Regions from separate parts of the Vibrio aestuarianus genome, predicted to be linked through region 3. Evidence: predicted binding sites of a transcription regulator. Region 3 holds the regulator's gene; each other region holds the start of a gene.

What was found. Region 3 encodes CRP, which controls carbon source genes, mostly activating them, when cyclic AMP is high. Its sites were predicted from a motif close to TGTGANNNNNNTCACA; they were not measured.
Region 1: a site for CRP is predicted at 2,575-2,590, ahead of MCT08_RS04335 (NupC/NupG family nucleoside CNT transporter). Genes of this name have one in related genera too.
Region 2: a site for CRP is predicted at 2,489-2,504, ahead of deoD (purine-nucleoside phosphorylase). Genes of this name have one in related genera too.
Region 4: a site for CRP is predicted at 2,276-2,291, ahead of cdd (cytidine deaminase). Genes of this name have one in related genera too.

The regions. Positions count from the first base shown of each region.
Region 1 covers NZ_JAKNYQ010000001.1:905,809-910,026, reverse strand. Annotated here, with positions in the region: gene deoC (deoxyribose-phosphate aldolase) at 1-618, opposite strand, end outside; gene MCT08_RS04335 (NupC/NupG family nucleoside CNT transporter) at 1,148-2,431, opposite strand; gene MCT08_RS04330 (TatD family hydrolase) at 2,639-3,424, opposite strand; gene MCT08_RS04325 (DUF5363 family protein) at 3,411-3,554, opposite strand; gene yaaA (peroxide stress protein YaaA) at 3,575-4,218, opposite strand, start outside.
Region 2 covers NZ_JAKNYQ010000002.1:174,650-178,867, reverse strand. Annotated here, with positions in the region: gene phrB (deoxyribodipyrimidine photo-lyase) at 1-529, opposite strand, end outside; gene MCT08_RS14480 (MerR family transcriptional regulator) at 547-1,347, opposite strand; gene MCT08_RS14475 (YbgA family protein) at 1,351-2,304, opposite strand; gene deoD (purine-nucleoside phosphorylase) at 2,624-3,334, shown strand; gene MCT08_RS14465 (lactate dehydrogenase) at 3,400-4,218, shown strand, end outside.
Region 3 covers NZ_JAKNYQ010000001.1:641,714-645,931, forward strand. Annotated here, with positions in the region: gene astD (succinylglutamate-semialdehyde dehydrogenase) at 1-700, shown strand, start outside; gene MCT08_RS03065 (DUF1338 domain-containing protein) at 1,052-1,846, shown strand; gene crp (cAMP-activated global transcriptional regulator CRP) at 1,932-2,564, opposite strand; gene MCT08_RS03075 (phosphoribulokinase) at 2,807-3,676, opposite strand; gene MCT08_RS03080 (YheU family protein) at 3,753-3,965, opposite strand; gene MCT08_RS03085 (hydrolase) at 4,035-4,218, opposite strand, start outside.
Region 4 covers NZ_JAKNYQ010000001.1:1,519,443-1,523,660, forward strand. Annotated here, with positions in the region: gene MCT08_RS07210 (ferredoxin reductase family protein) at 1-166, opposite strand, end outside; gene MCT08_RS07215 (AEC family transporter) at 285-1,160, opposite strand; gene cdd (cytidine deaminase) at 1,333-2,220, opposite strand; gene MCT08_RS07225 (LrgB family protein) at 2,430-3,110, opposite strand; gene MCT08_RS07230 (CidA/LrgA family protein) at 3,110-3,475, opposite strand; gene sbcB (exodeoxyribonuclease I) at 3,611-4,218, opposite strand, start outside.

The sequences.
Region 1 (4,218 bases), 260 kb from region 3:
TGTACGCACACCACCAGCTGGTTTAAAACCAACGGTTTTAGCAACGCCCATATCACGAATTACTTCTAACATCATACGTGCGTATTCTGGCGTAGCATTCACTGGCACTTTACCGGTTGAAGTTTTGATAAAGTCAGCACCAGCTTCAATACAAATTTGCGACGCTTTTTTGATCAATGCTTCTTCTTTCAATTCACCCGTTTCGATAATCACTTTCAAAAGGATATCGCCACATGCTTCTTTACATTGCTTAACAAGCTCAAAACCGACTTGTTCGTTACCTGCGATTAATGCACGGTAAGGGAAAACAACATCGACTTCATCAGCACCATACGCAACAGCTGCTTTTGTTTCAGCCACTGCGATTTCAATATCATCATTACCATGAGGGAAGTTCGTTACTGTCGCAATACGAATCTCTGGTGTGCCTTGCTCACGAAGTGTCTTCTTAGCAATAGGAATAAAGCGAGGGTAAATACAAATTGCAGCTGTATTGCCTACTGCTGTTTTAGCATCATGACAAAGGGCGATCACTTTCGCGTCTGTGTCATCATCGTTTAGCGTAGTCAAATCCATCAATTTTAGTGCACGAAGTGCTGCTGCTTTTAAATCGCTCATTTCTATCTCCGATCAATATATTCAAATAGTTCACTACTGGCACGCGAGTTGTTGGTGCGCTTTTTCCCAGTAGCCACAAATGAACGGACTTGGTTCCCTGAAGACTCGGAATGTTGAACATTCCAATTGCTATCCCTGTCACCGCACAGTACCAATTTGGCCTATGGCACAAACAATGTTGCTCCAATATTGAGCTTTTATTGCTGTGTCTAACGTATATCAAGGCAACACCGTTGCCCTAGCTCCAGATCATACTCCATGTATTGATTAGTGCTAGCTAAAAACTTTCAATATTCCATTGAAAATTAATCTCACCGATACAGTATAGATTTTCGCTACAAAACTGTAGCGCCATTCATAGAGCAAACGGTTTGTATCTCAAAAAGAGTCTAAATAACCTTAGACTATCTCTCTTTTTTTGCATGGCTCAATAATGAAATTAAACCCAGAAACAAAAAAGCCCCGCAGCAATTTCTTGCTACGGGGCGATATTAAATGGCGTCTATAAATTAATTACTTTTTAACTAAATTATAGCGCAGCTAGGCTTAAGCAGAAGCCTGCAATTGTCGCTGCCATAAGGTTAGACAACGTACCAGCAAGTACAGCTTTAATACCCATACGAGCAATATCGCTACGACGGTTTGGAGCAAGGCTACCAAGACCACCAAGTAGGATTGCGATAGAAGAAAGGTTCGCAAAACCACATAGAGCGAATGAAATAATTGCAGTCGTCTTCTCAGACATCACTTGACCAGTTGCAGCAATAACTTGCGCGTTCTCACCTAAGTAAGGTGTGAAGTTTAGGTAAGCAACGAATTCGTTAACCACTAATTTCTGACCGATGAATGAACCAGCGGTTACCGCTTCAGCCCATGGCACACCGATAAGGAATGCTAGTGGAGAGAACGCATAACCTAGAATCAGCTCTAGAGTTAGCTCAGGCATACCGAACCAACCACCGATACCACCCAACATGCCGTTAACAAGAGCAATCAAACCAACGAAGGCAATCAACATTGCACCAACGTTTAGCGCTAGCTGTAGACCAGATGCCGCACCGCCCGCTGCTGCGTCGATAACGTTAGCTGGCTTATCGTCGCCGCCGTCTAATGCTTCATCGAAATCTTCATGAGGCTTATCAGTCTCTGGGTGAAGAATCTTAGCAAATAGAAGACCACCAGGTGCTGCCATAAATGATGCTGCAACAAGGTACTCTAGAGGAACACCCATTGAAGCATAACCAGCCAATACACCACCAGCAACAGAAGCAAGACCACCACACATTACTGCGAATAGTTCAGATTGTGTCATCTTAGGTACAAACGGACGAACAACAAGTGGTGCTTCAGTTTGACCTACGAAAATGTTTGCCGCAGCTGACATTGATTCCGCACGAGAAGTACCCAGAGCTTTTTGAAGCGCGCCACCAAGAATCTTGATAACCCACTGCATAACACCGATGTAGTAAAGTACAGAAATAAGTGCAGAGAAGAAGATCAGTGTAGGAAGAACACGGAAAGCGAAGATGAAACCACCACCACCGAACACTTCGAACATCTTGTTAGAAACAAGACCACCGAACAAGAATGATGAACCATCGTTACCGTAGTTGATAACGTTAGATACACCAGTTGAGAAACCGTTTAAAAGATCACGGCCCCAAGGTACGTAAAGAACAAATGCACCTAATGCAAATTGGATGGCAAAAGCGCCGCCCACAGTTCTGATATTGATAGCTTTACGGTTAGATGAGAATGCAAATGCAATAGCAAGAAGCACTACCATACCGACTAGGCTCATAAACAGGCTCATAGTTTATGACTTCCTTATAAGTTATTTATTGGCGTGTTACAAAATGGAGCTATAAAGCGAGGTGATTATACTCATCCCTCCTTAGATAAAGTAATGCCAGCCTCACACTTTCTTATAAGATTCAGCTCGCATTCACTCACTTATGTGAGCCAACTCACCATTTACTGATACAAAAATCACTAGCCATACATTTCATTTCGAATTCATTCACAAAGAAAATAGCAGCGAGTGACTATTTTCCCATAAGGCCTCAGCAATCGATTGCTCTGACTGCCCCCTTAGCAAAGCAAGCGTTTGCACAATAATTGGCAAATATTTAGGGTGATTCACTTTACCTTGCAAGCCATTTAATGGCATGTCTGGTGCATCCGTTTCGAGCACTAAACTTTCGAGAGGCAAAGCGCAAATAGCCAAACGAGTTTTATTGGCCCTTGGATAGGTGATGATTCCCCCTACTCCAATTTTAAAGCCAAGATCAATAAACTGCCTCGCTTGCTGCTCACTTCCGGAAAAGGCGTGTAATATTCCACCTTGGTTAAAGTGGTGTTTTTTCAAAAGCTGGAGAACACGATTGTGAGCTTTACGGCTATGTATAATAAGAGGTAAAGCCGTCTTTTTCGCCAACTCAATTTGAACTTCAAACATCGATTCTTGCAATTTAGAGTCAACGTCTATAGCGAAATCAAGACCACATTCCCCTAAAGCCAGGCACTTGTCGTGTCTGTTATCTAATGCTTGTTCAAACTGATCTATATAAGAATGTGATGATTGAGATAAAAAATAAGGATGAAAACCTAAAGAAAAATAGAGAGCAGGATAACTTTCCGCCAACTGAGCAACTCGCTGCCAATTGCTTGGACCAATCGCTGGAACCAGTAATTTCTCAACTCCAGATTTCTGAGCAAGTTTAATGTGTAGGTCAACATTTTCAGAAAAAACAGAAAAATCAAGATGGCAATGAGTATCAAACAGACGTAGCTTACTGATGCTCACGTTTAGTCTCTTTATCCGTAGCCGGGTCTTGTCGATAAGGGACACAGCTGCGCTTTTTATCAGGTGTCAGCCCCATACTTTCGCACCAACGATCATAACGTGAGATTTGCCTTTTCAACCACTGCCACATATTACCACCTAACTATATCACTACTGCTCTTCACGCTTGAAAACGAGCTCAGTCGCTGAAGATTCTTGTTCAACAAAGTAGTAGCCTGCACGATCAAACTGAGTCAATTGCTCAAGTGAGGACACTTGATTATCGATGATATAACGCGCCATCATACCGCGCGCTTTTTTCGCATAAAAGCTGATGACCTTATATTGTCCTTTTTTACAATCCTTAAAAACGGGAGTAATGATCTGACCATCTAACTTTTTATGATTGACGGCTTTAAAGTATTCATTAGAGGCTAAATTAATCAATACATTATCCCCTTGCTCTTGCAGAGCTTGGTTCAACTTATCAGTAATGATATCTCCCCAAAACTGATACAAATTAGCTCCTCTCGCATTGCTCAATTTCGTTCCCATTTCCAAACGATAGGGCTGCATTAAATCAAGCGGCTTCAACAGGCCGTACAAACCAGACAACATTCTTAGATGCAGTTGAGCATAATCAAAGTCAGCATCTGATAACGTTTCAGCCTCAAAACCAGTATAAACATCGCCTTTGAAAGCCAAAATAGCAGGCCTTGCATTATCTGTAGTGAAGGTTTTACTCCATTGAGCAAAACGTGCCACATTCAAGCCAGCAATTTTATCACTGACCTTCATTAATTGAGAAATGTCGC
Region 2 (4,218 bases), on a different contig from region 3:
TGGCATGACGCGCAGCCGGCTTAGCTGAAACAATTTGGGGAATTGTCACCTGTGATAACCAAGCACGCTTAAAAGGAGTAAATACTTTGAAGTGCTCGCCTTGTTTATTAATAACACTACGCGGAGCCAGAATGCACTTATCATCAAATTCACTCCAATTAATATCGCTTTGCCCGCATAACGTTCTCGCGCTTAAATCACGTGCCAATTCGTTGATTTCGTAATCCCGATTGACCACAACCTCATCAACGTTTAGCTGCTGTGCGAGATCAACCACAGTTTGCGACGCCTGCGTATAGTTGCCCACTTCACGATAAAGCAACGGAATGTTCAGTACTTCCAGTTCGCGTTGAAGTTCAAATAAACGGCGGTAGATAAAATCTGCCTGCATAGGGGCCATATGATGTTTTTGCCACTGCGTTGGTGTCGCGACAAATACTGCAATCACAGGCTCACCTGAATTGATGGCATAGTTCAACGCCGTATTATCAACGGCACGCAAATCACGCCGCAACCATATTAGTTTCATGCTACATCCTTGAACTTTTACGTAAGAGAAGTGTGTAAACGACAGATCACTTCAGACAGAGATAGCTTATTAGCTAACTGCTGCTGTAATTTTTCTAACGCGTTGATTTGGTGATCAGGCAAAGAGCGATTTGCGAAAACTGCAATGTGTTGGTAAGAGGGTAAAGCCTCATGACCAACCAGAGCGGTGATATCTTCAACACCGTCTAACACCGTCACGTTATAGCCCGCTTCAGACTTACTCACAAACCACAACCAAGCCAAAATACTGGACATAGGATCAAGACTGACACACAAGCACTTACCTTTAGTCGCTGCTTTATTTTCTGACTCAATAATTGAACTTAATTTGCTGATCATTAGTGATTGAAACAACCCTTTATGTAAGGTGCGTAATGGGCCTTTTACTCGTTCAAGCGCATCGATCATTGGGAATACAAACTGCTGCTCAACAATATCCAGCGGGTACTCTTTTAATACCGTCGCAATAGTCGATTCGGCTTTACCTTTATTGAGTTCTACTAATGCCTGCAAAAGGGTTTCTTGTTCTTGTAGCTCAACTTGCTCGCTCGGCAGATCTTGGTGAAGATTTTCACTTCCTTCAAGCAGTGCACTGACTTTGCCAATAGAAACGCCTTTCGCAAGCCAACCTTGAATAACTCGGATAGTCGCGATGTTCTCCTCAGAATAAAGACGATGCCCTTTTTCGGTTCGTTTCGGCTGAATGAGGTGATAGCGCCGCTGCCACGCTCGTAACGTAACGGGCTTAACCCCTGTAATATCGGCAACTTCTCTAATTGCGTAAAGTTTTGCTGTCATCGTTTACAGTCCATAACGTAGTCTTAATTGTTGCGGATAAGGTTCAAAGTAATGCTGCTGCTCTAGATATCCATCTGGGTACATTTTCAGGTAATGCTTGAGTAAAGTCAGTGGCGCTAACAACGGCAACAGACCCGTGCGGTAATCATCAATTACTTGTGCCAATTCCGCCTTTTGTTCTTTAGTTAAAGAACGTTTGAAATAACCTTGAAGGTGCATAAGAACATTGGTGTTATTTTTGCGGCTGGCTCTGTTTTTGAGCGCTTCCATCAAACCCAAGCGGTATTCATTAATAAAGTCTTGAGGTTGATACTGTTTAATATTGGCCACTAAACGACCTAACTCTTTGTATGACTCAGGGTGATGCGCCATTAAAGTGAGCTTGTAGCGAGAATGAAATGCGACAACCTTGCCGGGTGTAGCCTGTTCACCCATCGATTGATAAAAGTCATGCAAACAATAAACACGAGTGATGAAATTCTCTCTCAACACGGGGTCATGTAAGCGTCCATCTTCTTCAACGGGTAACCACGGCATCTTGCGCATTAAAGTCTCGGTATATAGCCCAACCCCTTCTTTGTCAGCCCGTTGATGTTTGTACACTTTTACTCGTTCCATACCGCAAGTCGGCGATTTTGCACAGACGATATAACCACATAAATTCATCGGTTCAAGCTCATCAACTTTTCGCTCTGAAAATTCATACATACTTTGGGTATAGTCTTTGCTCGCGTCTTTGGTTTCAACCAGGGCAACCCGTTCTTCATTAGAGACAAGACGAATCGTTGGTCGCGGGACACTCAAGCCAATCCCCACTTCTGGACATACTGGTACAAAAGAGAAATAACTCGACAGCTCTTGCGTGACAAATACGCTTGCTTTGTGACCGGAATCAAAACGTACATTCTCGCCAAGTACACAAGCACTGATACCGATACGAATTTCTGAATTACTCATAGCCACCCTCATAGATAATAGGTATACAAAAACATTTCTTGTATAACTTATAGCACAATAAAATTAAACTATACAAAAAAAAATATTGTACAAATAAAGAAAACGTTTACTCAAATCGATTGCCTTAGCACTTTCAACATTTTTGGTTATCAATGGGATTGAATAAGATGATAAGAACCCATTTTGTGACCAAGTTCTCAAGGAGCCTTATTTTGTAAGGCTAGTATTGCCTCAACGAAAAATGACAAATTCAACAGAATTGGTAATATCATTGATTACCACTGATGAGCACTAACTCAGAAACCTTGGAGTAATAACTATGGCAACCCCACACATTAATGCACAAGCTGGTGATTTCGCTGAAACAGTCCTAATGCCGGGCGATCCACTACGTGCAAAATACATCGCTGAAACATTTCTAGATGACGCTAAACAAGTCTGTGATGTACGTAATATGTTTGGTTACACAGGAACTTATAAAGGTAAAAAAGTATCGGTAATGGGCCATGGTATGGGTATTCCATCATGCTCTATTTACGTTCATGAGCTTATCTCTGAATATGGTGTAAAAAACATTATTCGTGTTGGTAGCTGTGGCGCGGTTCGTGATGACGTCAACCTGATGGACATCGTGATTGGCATGGGTGCTTCTACCGATTCAAAAGTAAACCGTATCCGTTTCAATAACCACGATTTTGCAGCGATTGCTGACTATGGCCTTCTTGAAGCAGCAGTAAACCAAGCACGTGAGCAAAAGGTTCCAGTCAAAGTTGGCAACGTATTCTCTGCTGATTTGTTCTACACACCTGAAGGTGATTTGTTCGAGAAAATGAACAAACTTGGCATTTTGGGCGTTGATATGGAAGCGGCTGGTATCTATGGCGTAGCCGCTGATCTTGGTGCAAAGGCACTGACCATTCTAACGGTTTCTGACCATATCATTCGTGGTGAAAAATTAAGCTCAGAAGATCGTCAAACTTCATTCAACGATATGATGAAAGTCGCTCTAGAGACCGCCATCAATATCTAATTTAATTTGCAGTATTGTGCTGCCAAGACAACTTGGCAGCCCTAAATTACCCCGAGGGGGCGATCGTGTCTAACGACCAACTACCCAAGGACGCAGATGGTTTACAACTCAACTTTTGTAAAACATTGGCGTGTGACAACTTTGGCTTGAGCGCAGCAGAACGGTATGTCCTGCAACACGTGAACCCGAAACGTCCAACGATGGTTTGTCGTGAATGTGGAGCTTTCCCCCCCTTACTTAACAACCGTGAAGTGCTAAATGAGTTACACCGTTTAAGACAACTTCATAGCGACGGTTTGCCTGCCTGCCGTAACCCTGACTGTGTCAATACAGGCCTATCAGTTCATACCCATAAACATCTCTACCATGCCTTTGGCTACAGTGGTGACCGTCAACGTTATCGTTGCAAGGAGTGTCATTCAACCTTCGTCGATAAATGGTCAGGAGCCAATAAAAAACTGGCTTTCCAAGAGACACTACTCGGTTTACTTTTCATGAGCTATTCGGTTCGTGAAATCTGCCGCAAGCTGGCTATTAACCCCAAAACCTTCTACGACCATGTTGATCACATTGCGAGCCGTTGTCGTCGAAAACTGGCGATGATCGATGCGCGCTGGGTTAACCATGCGACCCACTATGAGCTAGCATCTCACTACATCCCGTTGCAACCGAACAGCAATAATGGGGTGCTATGGTTTGCCACTGGCGAGGCAAACTCCGGTTATATCCTTTGCCAACATGTCAATTATTCAGCGAAAGAAGAGCCCGAGGGCTCGCTTGATCACAACCCTTATGAATACCCAGCTCGGTTTGTATCTCGAGAGCACTCATCTGAAGCTAACATGCCGACGCCGCAACCTTCTCCACTATTGCGAGAACGTATT
Region 3 (4,218 bases):
CGATCAGTATGGTGACTTAGATGCAGCGGTATACACCATCATTCAATCGGCTTTCATTAGCGCAGGGCAGCGCTGCACTTGCGCGCGTCGCCTGTACGTTCCTGTCGGTGAAAAAGGTGATGTGCTATTAAGTAAATTGATCACCGCAACCCAAAAGCTACGAATTGATCAACCATTTGCCGATCCTGCGCCATTTATGGGGCCACAAATCTCGCAAGCTGCCGCGCAATTTATTCTCAATGCACAGGCTAATTTACAATTTTTAGGTGGTTATAGTTTGGTGGAAGCCAAACCGCTGCAAGCGGCATTTGTTACGCCAGGAATCATTGACGTAACCGCTATTAGTGAGTTGCCTGACGAAGAATACTTTGGCCCGTTATTACAAGTGGTGCGCTATCAGACTTTAGAGCAAGCGGTTGAGTTGGCCAATGCTACCCGTTTTGGTTTGTCTGCAGGTTTAGTATCAACTGATGATGCCGAGTGGGATTATTTTGTTGATCATATCCGCGCTGGTATCGTAAACCGTAATCGCCAATTAACTGGTGCGAGTGGTGATGCACCATTTGGTGGGCCGGGGGCATCGGGTAACTTGCGCCCGAGTGCTTATTACGCGGCTGATTACTGTGCATACCCTATGGCTTCAATGGAAGGGCAGGCAACAGAATTACCTGCCACTCTCAGCCCTGGGGTTGAGCTATAACCTACGGAATAATAAAAAGCCTCTCATAGAAGAGGCTTATCCCCTTTCTACTTGAAGTTGCAGCGGTGTTGGCTACGTTTGTTCACCCCAATTACATAGTTTATCTATGCTCATGGGGATTTACTCACTTGCCACCTACCTGCCACTTCAAGTGGTTTGGGTATAGATCCTGAAACCTGGATCAATACACAACTTAACGTCACAGGTTGAATTGCCGCTGGATGTATTTTCTGAATCGTTTCAATAAATATTAAGCGGCAATATTTATCCAATAACCTCATACTGAAACTAAGGCTTTATACATACTCAAGGTATATCGCTTGCTAGACACATTGCTGACAAGGAGGCGTTATGACGCCAACCGTTTTATTTCAATCGCTATGGAATGACTATATTCAACGTCTTTGTCCTTCGGCTGACAAAGTTCATCAATTGCTTCAAGAAGATGAAGCTTTGATCAATGATCATATCGCTTTGCGAACCTTTAATGTTGCTCCCCTGGGGATTGAAACACTGGCTAAGCCTTTTTTAGCATTAGGTTATACAGCGTGTGGTGATTATCAATTTGAAAGTAAGAAGTTAGTCGCGAAGCACTATGAACATCCTGATCCAACGCAGCCTAAGGTTTTCATTAGTGAGCTAAAAGTGGCAGAGTGCTCACCTGAGTTGCAAGCGATTGTAGCCAAACTGGTAGAGCAAGTAGATAGCGACAAACTCACCAGTAGCGACTTTTTGTATAGTGGTCGATTATGGCAGATAGCCCATAGCGATTACCTCACTTTGGCTCAGGAAAGTGAATACGCCGCATGGTTGGCAGCTCATGGCTATGGGGCCAATCATTTTACCGTTAGTGTTAACCAGTTGAATGCGTTTAATGAAGTCAAAGCGGTGAATGCTCACCTTCGCCAAGCTGGCTTTGTTATTAATGAAAATGGCGGAGAAGTGAAAGGCACGCCAGAGGTGCTGCTAGAACAATCTTCCACCATGGCAGATAAAGTACCGGTGCAATTTAGTGATGGTGTTGAGATGATTCCGGGCGGTTTTTACGAGTTTGCCAAACGCTATCCAATGGCAAACGGTGAGTTATATAGTGGGTTTGTTGCCGCTTCAGCTGACAAGATTTTTGAAAGCACTGATATGCAATAAAATTGTGCTGAGCCTTTGCCAACAAAAAGCCACCTAAGTTTCCCAAGGTGGCTTTATCGATTCAGTCTCTCAATTTCTGTTGAAATTAACGAGTTCCGTATACCACGATAGTTTTACCGTGTGCAGAAATTAGGTTCTGCTCTTCTAGCATTTTCAAGATACGACCAACTGTTTCACGAGAACAGCCAACGATTTGACCGATTTCTTGACGGGTGATCTTGATTTGCATGCCATCTGGGTGAGTCATTGCGTCAGGTTGTTTCGCTAGGTTTAGTAGCGTTTGAGCAATACGGCCCGTTACGTCAAGGAACGCAAGGTCACCTACTTTTTGACTAGTCACTTGTAAACGACGTGAAATCTGAGCAGATAGGCGCATTAGAATATCTGGATTCACCTGGATAAGTTGACGGAATTTCTTAAATGAAATCTCTGCCACTTCACAAGGAGATTTAGCACGAACCCAAGCGGTACGTTCTTGGTCTTCTTCGAATAGACCAAGTTCACCGATAAAGTCACCTTGGTTTAGGTAAGAAAGGATCATCTCCTTACCTTCTTCGTCTTTAATAAGAACCGCAACAGAACCTTTAACGATGTAGTACAACGTTTCAGCTTTCTCGCCCGCGTGGATCAGCGTGCTCTTTGATGGGTACTTATGAATATGACAGTGTGAAAGAAACCACTCTAGTGTTGGGTCGGTTTGAGGTTTACCTAGAACCATAATATCTCACTTCCTCTGCAGGGTACGCTTGCTGCTTTCCATATTTTAGCTAAGCCTTTAAATTGACTTACTAGGATAAGAGCACTTTACAAGTGCTGCAAGCTAACTTGTGTTTCGGTTAAGAATAGTATCCTTTTTCGGAAACGATTTCTTGACTTTAATCGTGTCGACTACACGATAATTTAAGCAAAAATGTGCACATGATCACGGTATGAAAAGTAACCGTAAAAAGTGCAAAAATATTATCCAATTTTCCCTGTTTCAATTAATTGTTGCAGGATAGGGCGAACAATCAGCTCCATGGCAAAACTCATCTTGCCACCAGGAACAACGATGGTGTTATGGCGCGACATAAATGAACCATCAATCATGGCCAGTAAATAGGGGAAATCGACATTCTTAATGCCACGTAGCCTTATCACCACGAAGCTTTCATCCAAACTGGGGATACCCTTTGCGTTGAGCGGGTTTGAGGTATCGACTGTGGGCACGCGCTGGAAGTTAATATGGGTGCGAGAAAACTGTGGGGTGATGTAATTGAGGTAGTCGTCCATCGAGCGAACAATCGAGTCCATTACAGCTTCGCGTGAATGACCACGATCGCGCGTATCACGTACGTATTTTTGGATCCACTCTAGGTTAACAATCGGCACCATGCCAATCAAAAAATCGACATGTTGAGCCACGTTGACATCACCATCGACCACACCACCATGTAACCCTTCGTAGAACATAACATCAGAATTTTCTGGCAAATCTTGCCATGGAGTAAACGTTCCTGGCATTTGGTTATAGGGAACGGCTTCATCAAATGAATGCAGGTAGCGACGAACTTGCCCTGTTCCTAGTTTGCCGTATTGGCGAAAAAACTCTTCCAGTGCGCCAAAGTCATTAGCTTGGGGACCAAAATAACTGATGTGTTTGCCTTGCTCTCGTGCTTTACGGATCTCTACGTCCATTTCTGGACGTGTGAAACGGTGGAAGCTGTCGCCTTCAACCCAAGCAGGTTTAATGCTCATCATATTGAACATTTTGCGAAACGCTTCAGAGGTTGTGGTAGTACCGGCACCGGATGAGCCCGTGACGGCTATAATCGGATGTTTTGCTGACATGACAAACCCTGTCTTTATGTAACGTACTTGTTATTTATTGTCGCAATATAGCACGGAAAGACTAGATTGCGGTGCGCTAAAACGATTTACGCACTTGAATATCGACACTTTCGTGCAATTCAGAATAGACTATGGCAACTTCACCACTTGCTAACTGCTGCTTCACTTGTTCGATTTTTTGTTGCAAAGATATCTCTTGTTCACCGTAATCTGTTCCTTCACGTAAGACAAATTCTTGAATGAGATTATCGAGTGTATCAGGAGCAATTTGTTGCCAAGGAATAATCATGACGACCTCTTAACTGTCATGTTGAAGGCTGGCAGTTATACCCTAAATAGCATTGTGATGGCAGCTATTTCATGACGGTTTACACAGGCTTTCATAATAGGCAGGTAAGGCTTGTTCCAGCCAAAAAGTTGGTTTCAATGCACTGCCTGAAATAAAGCCGACATGTCCACCTTGGTTAAATAAGCGATAGTCGATATTTTCCGGTAAAACGAATTTTGGAATCACAGCATCGGTCATGAATGGGTCGTCTTTA
Region 4 (4,218 bases), 880 kb from region 3:
AAAAGCGCATTGCGGTCAGCATTGCAACACTCATATAGGCTAAAGCAAGGAAGCCAGTCAAGATAACAAAGTGATGTCGCCAGTAGAAGAAGTCTACGGTGTTATCCCATGTCACCACCACTGAGGGCAACCAAAGCAATAGGCAAACCAAGAAGATCATTTTCATGACTGATAACCCACAAAATTGACATGGTTATTATCTTAGACCTCTGGTGATGCTCTGTGAACCTAATTCACCAATCTTTACATTCAATGGTTCTTGCTTGTTCTATAAGTAAGATGAACTATAGCAAGAGGGCAACAGTGAGTAGAATTGGTAGTGTAATCAGGCAAAAGAAATTACCAAACAATACCATTGACGCGACGTTTGTTGGTTCAATATTAAAACGTTCTGCAAACAGATAGTTCATGACGGCAGGGGGGAGCATGGTGAACAAAACCATCATTTGTAGCTGCATAGTGGGTAATGGAATGAAGTAGTAAATCAGCAGAAAACTCACAGCCCCAGTGGCTAAAGATAACAAGCTAGAAATCACCCCGACTTTGAACCCTGATAATTTTAAATTGATCATCTGAGAACCGAGAGAAATTAACATCACGGGAACCGCGGCTTGTCCCAGTAATGACGTCGCTTCATAAAGAGGTTTCCAAACGGTAATGCCCGATACATTCAATGTCATAGCAATAGCGGCAGCGATGAATAACGGCGTAGAAATGATCTGCTTAAATGGATTGCCTTTACTAAGAAGTGCTAGGCCAAGGCTAATATGTAGACATGCTGAAACCACAAATAATAAGACGGCTGACCCTAATGCAGACTCGCCGAATGTATAGGTGAAAAGCGGAATCGCTAAATTACCGCTATTGCGAAACATGTGTAATGGAGCCCACGCCTTATAGTTAATTTTCATCATCAAACAAATGGGAATCATCAAAAGAGCGGGGATCAAAACGGCCACTAAGGAAGCTACAATCAAGGGAAGTTGCTGAGTGTCGAGTGGCATGGTTGCTAGAGATGAAAAAACAAGAGCCGGAACGAAAGCGTCCATATTGATGCGATTAATGGGGCGAAAATCTGGTTTTTGCCAACGACCTATCATGAACCCTACGCCCACTAAGGCTATGACCGGGAAAAGAATATTAACCACTTGCTCAAACATAAATCAATCCGTTGATCTTTAAATGAAACCCTTACGCTAAATTAACAGCCTTTCACAATGCCGTCATGGTTTTGAAGGGATTTTTATTAAATGGTATGAGTATCGCTTGTTGTTTTTCCGCCAATAAAAAATCCCCGATTGCTCGAGGATTTTTTATGCCACTATGATGTGGTTAAACCATCAGGTAGGAAACGGGAATGTCAGGGTTAATCACTTCGAGAGTTGATTGTGTATCTGCGAGGTGACTAATATTTCCCTCGGCCATTTCTACTAGTGCCGCGGAAGTAATTTGGTCAAAACTCTCACCGCTCATCATTAACTGTGTCAAGGCAACTTGTAGTGGTGGTAGGCTCGGATTGAAAGCCGCGTTTTCAGCATAAGAGCCAATAAAGGTTTTGCCACTTTCGACTCGTAAGGCAACACCGCTTAGGTTCTTTGTGTAAGGAGCATAGCTGCGGTTTAGACCTGTTAGCGCGGCCAGTATTAATTGATCACCCTCACTGGTCATTTTGCCATGATCTGCACTCGCCATCAGGCCTGATTCGATACCAAGATCAGAAGGTCCGAAGGAATCAGGTAAGTATTCATCGAGAGATTTTTCGTCACGTTCTGGCAATTGGATGGTCAGTGATTTAGCGGTGGTTAGCTCATTCATAAATTGACGGCAGTGACCACATGGGCTGAAATTCACGGTGACATCAGTTATACCTTGTTCACCTTTCATCCAAGCGTGGCTGATTGCGCACTGCTCCGCATGAACGGTTTGGCCTAACTGTGCGCCGGAAAACTCCATATTGGCACCAAAATATAAGCGACCTGATAAGCCTCTTACAATTGCTCCCACATAGAAGTTAGAAAGTGGCACATAAGCATAAGCTGCAGCGAAAGGCAGCAAGGCGAGGCGTAATTCCGAGTCTTCTAATCCAGATATTGCAAGCAACTGCTCAAACTGTTCTGGTGATAGAGTTGCATCAAAGTCATCTGACAGCATAATAGCGGCCAAAAACTCTGCAATCGGTTTTGGTGTATCAGCTAGTGCTTGTTCAATACGGCTTTTCATAGTGAATCCTTATCAATGTATTGAAGTCTATTCTAGGTGACAAATGAAAATTCTCCGTGATTGTGATCACATTGATAAATGTAACGATATTTCATTTTTCATAATTAGAGTGAGGTCACACATGATATCGATTGCAGCCTGAGATTAAGTGAAAGATGTCAAATACTTCCTGTCAATGTTTGTTTGTAATCTATCGGTTATTGTAATGATTATAGGCTTGCTAACCACACTGAAAAGGCAAAAAAGCTTGGCGCTAAAACCGATGTAATGACACCGCACACGACTAAAGCCAGAGAGCTGAAAGCGGCATCACGAGGATCTTTCTCAGCACAGGTTGCGGTACCCAAGGCGTGCGATACGGTTCCCATTGTTAATCCTTTAGCGATCGGGTGCGTAATACCTAACAGGTTATAGATAGGGTAGGCGAGAATCGCGCCAAATAATCCAACTATAACCACCAAAATGGCGGCAACCGCAGGTTCTCCTCCTAAGTTACTCGACACTTCCATTGCGATCGGTGTAGTTACGGATTTACCCAGCAAACTGGCGATTAACTGAATATCGGCTTGCATATACACAGCGATCATACTGGCGGTCAGCATCGACATAACACTGCCTACACCACAGGCCAATGTAATGATGCGCCAGTTCAAACGTATTTGTGGCAGTTGTTCATACAAAGGATAAGCAAGCGCTACCACGGCAGGTTGCAATAGCAAACTTAACCATTGATTATCTGCATAGTAGGTTTCAAAAGGGACTTTAAAAAACAGCAAAATAGGAATAATGATTACAAGGCTGATTAATAAAGGGTTCATCAGTGGTGTTTTGCATTTTTTGCTAAGCCAGCGCGTGAAAAAAAACACCAAGATAGTTACTAGCAGCCACATTACTTATTCCCCTTTTTCAAAAAACGATCCAGCAGCCAGCCAAGAGAAACAAGCACAATTAATGTGCCACCAACGGCACTAGCAAGTATCGGTAACGCATTGTTAATGAGTATCTCAAAATGCTCCATTAAGCCAACGCTTATCGGAACAAAAAGCAAAATCATGTAACGAATAAATAGGCTAGCACTTGGTTTAACCCACTCTACAGGGACCAATCCACTGGCCATTAGTGCAAATAGGATCAGCATACCAATGATGCTGCCTGGAATAGAAATACCAAGCCAAGTTTGTAGGTTAATGCCCGCTAGTAGGCAAAGTAGAATTAGGCCTAATGAGACAATGTATTTTGCGAATGTATTCAACATAAAAAATTGTGCCGTGTCTAAGTCAGAAACGTTGAGTGCTGTTGGTTAACAAGGTAAGACTGAATGAGCTAGGCAACCGCTTCGCATGCTGTTGCCTAAATAGTTAAATCGTCTTACTGCCAGCTAGTCATATTTTCAACGGGTAATAGTTTCCACGTAATGGTAAACGGATTTTAAAATAGCGATTTTCTTTTCGTCACTCTCATAGGTATGAACTAAGTTTTCCAAATTGAGGCTATATTCTTCAATACGATTTTCAAAATATTCACGGCAATGTGCAGCCCAACGCTGTTGTTCTTCATCGCTCAGTGTCAAAGGGTAGTTGCGCGCGCGATAACGAAATAGTAGGGGCTCAATCCGTTTATCACTAAAGCTAATCTCTAAAGCAGATAAATTTACCGGGTCGGTCTCACGGATAATATCCATAGCGGCTTTATCCGAAGGCGAAAAGAATCCGTCATACAGCTGGCTATCGACATCATCATTGGCCGGATACTCTCGCTCGATACTGTAAAGGCCAACCAGTTTTTCTCGGATTTCAGGGTGCTGTTTAATCATGGCTAAGTTTTGCAAACATGCCGTTCGATCAATCCCTATCTTTTCTGCATTTTCCGCGGTTAACGTTTTGGCCGGTGCTAAAATAGGGCATTTATTAAGGTGCACCAGCTTGATTGGCACGGGCAGCTCATCCGGTGCAAGATCGTCTCGCTTTGTGTATAAGCGTTGCTGTAACTCTTCGACGT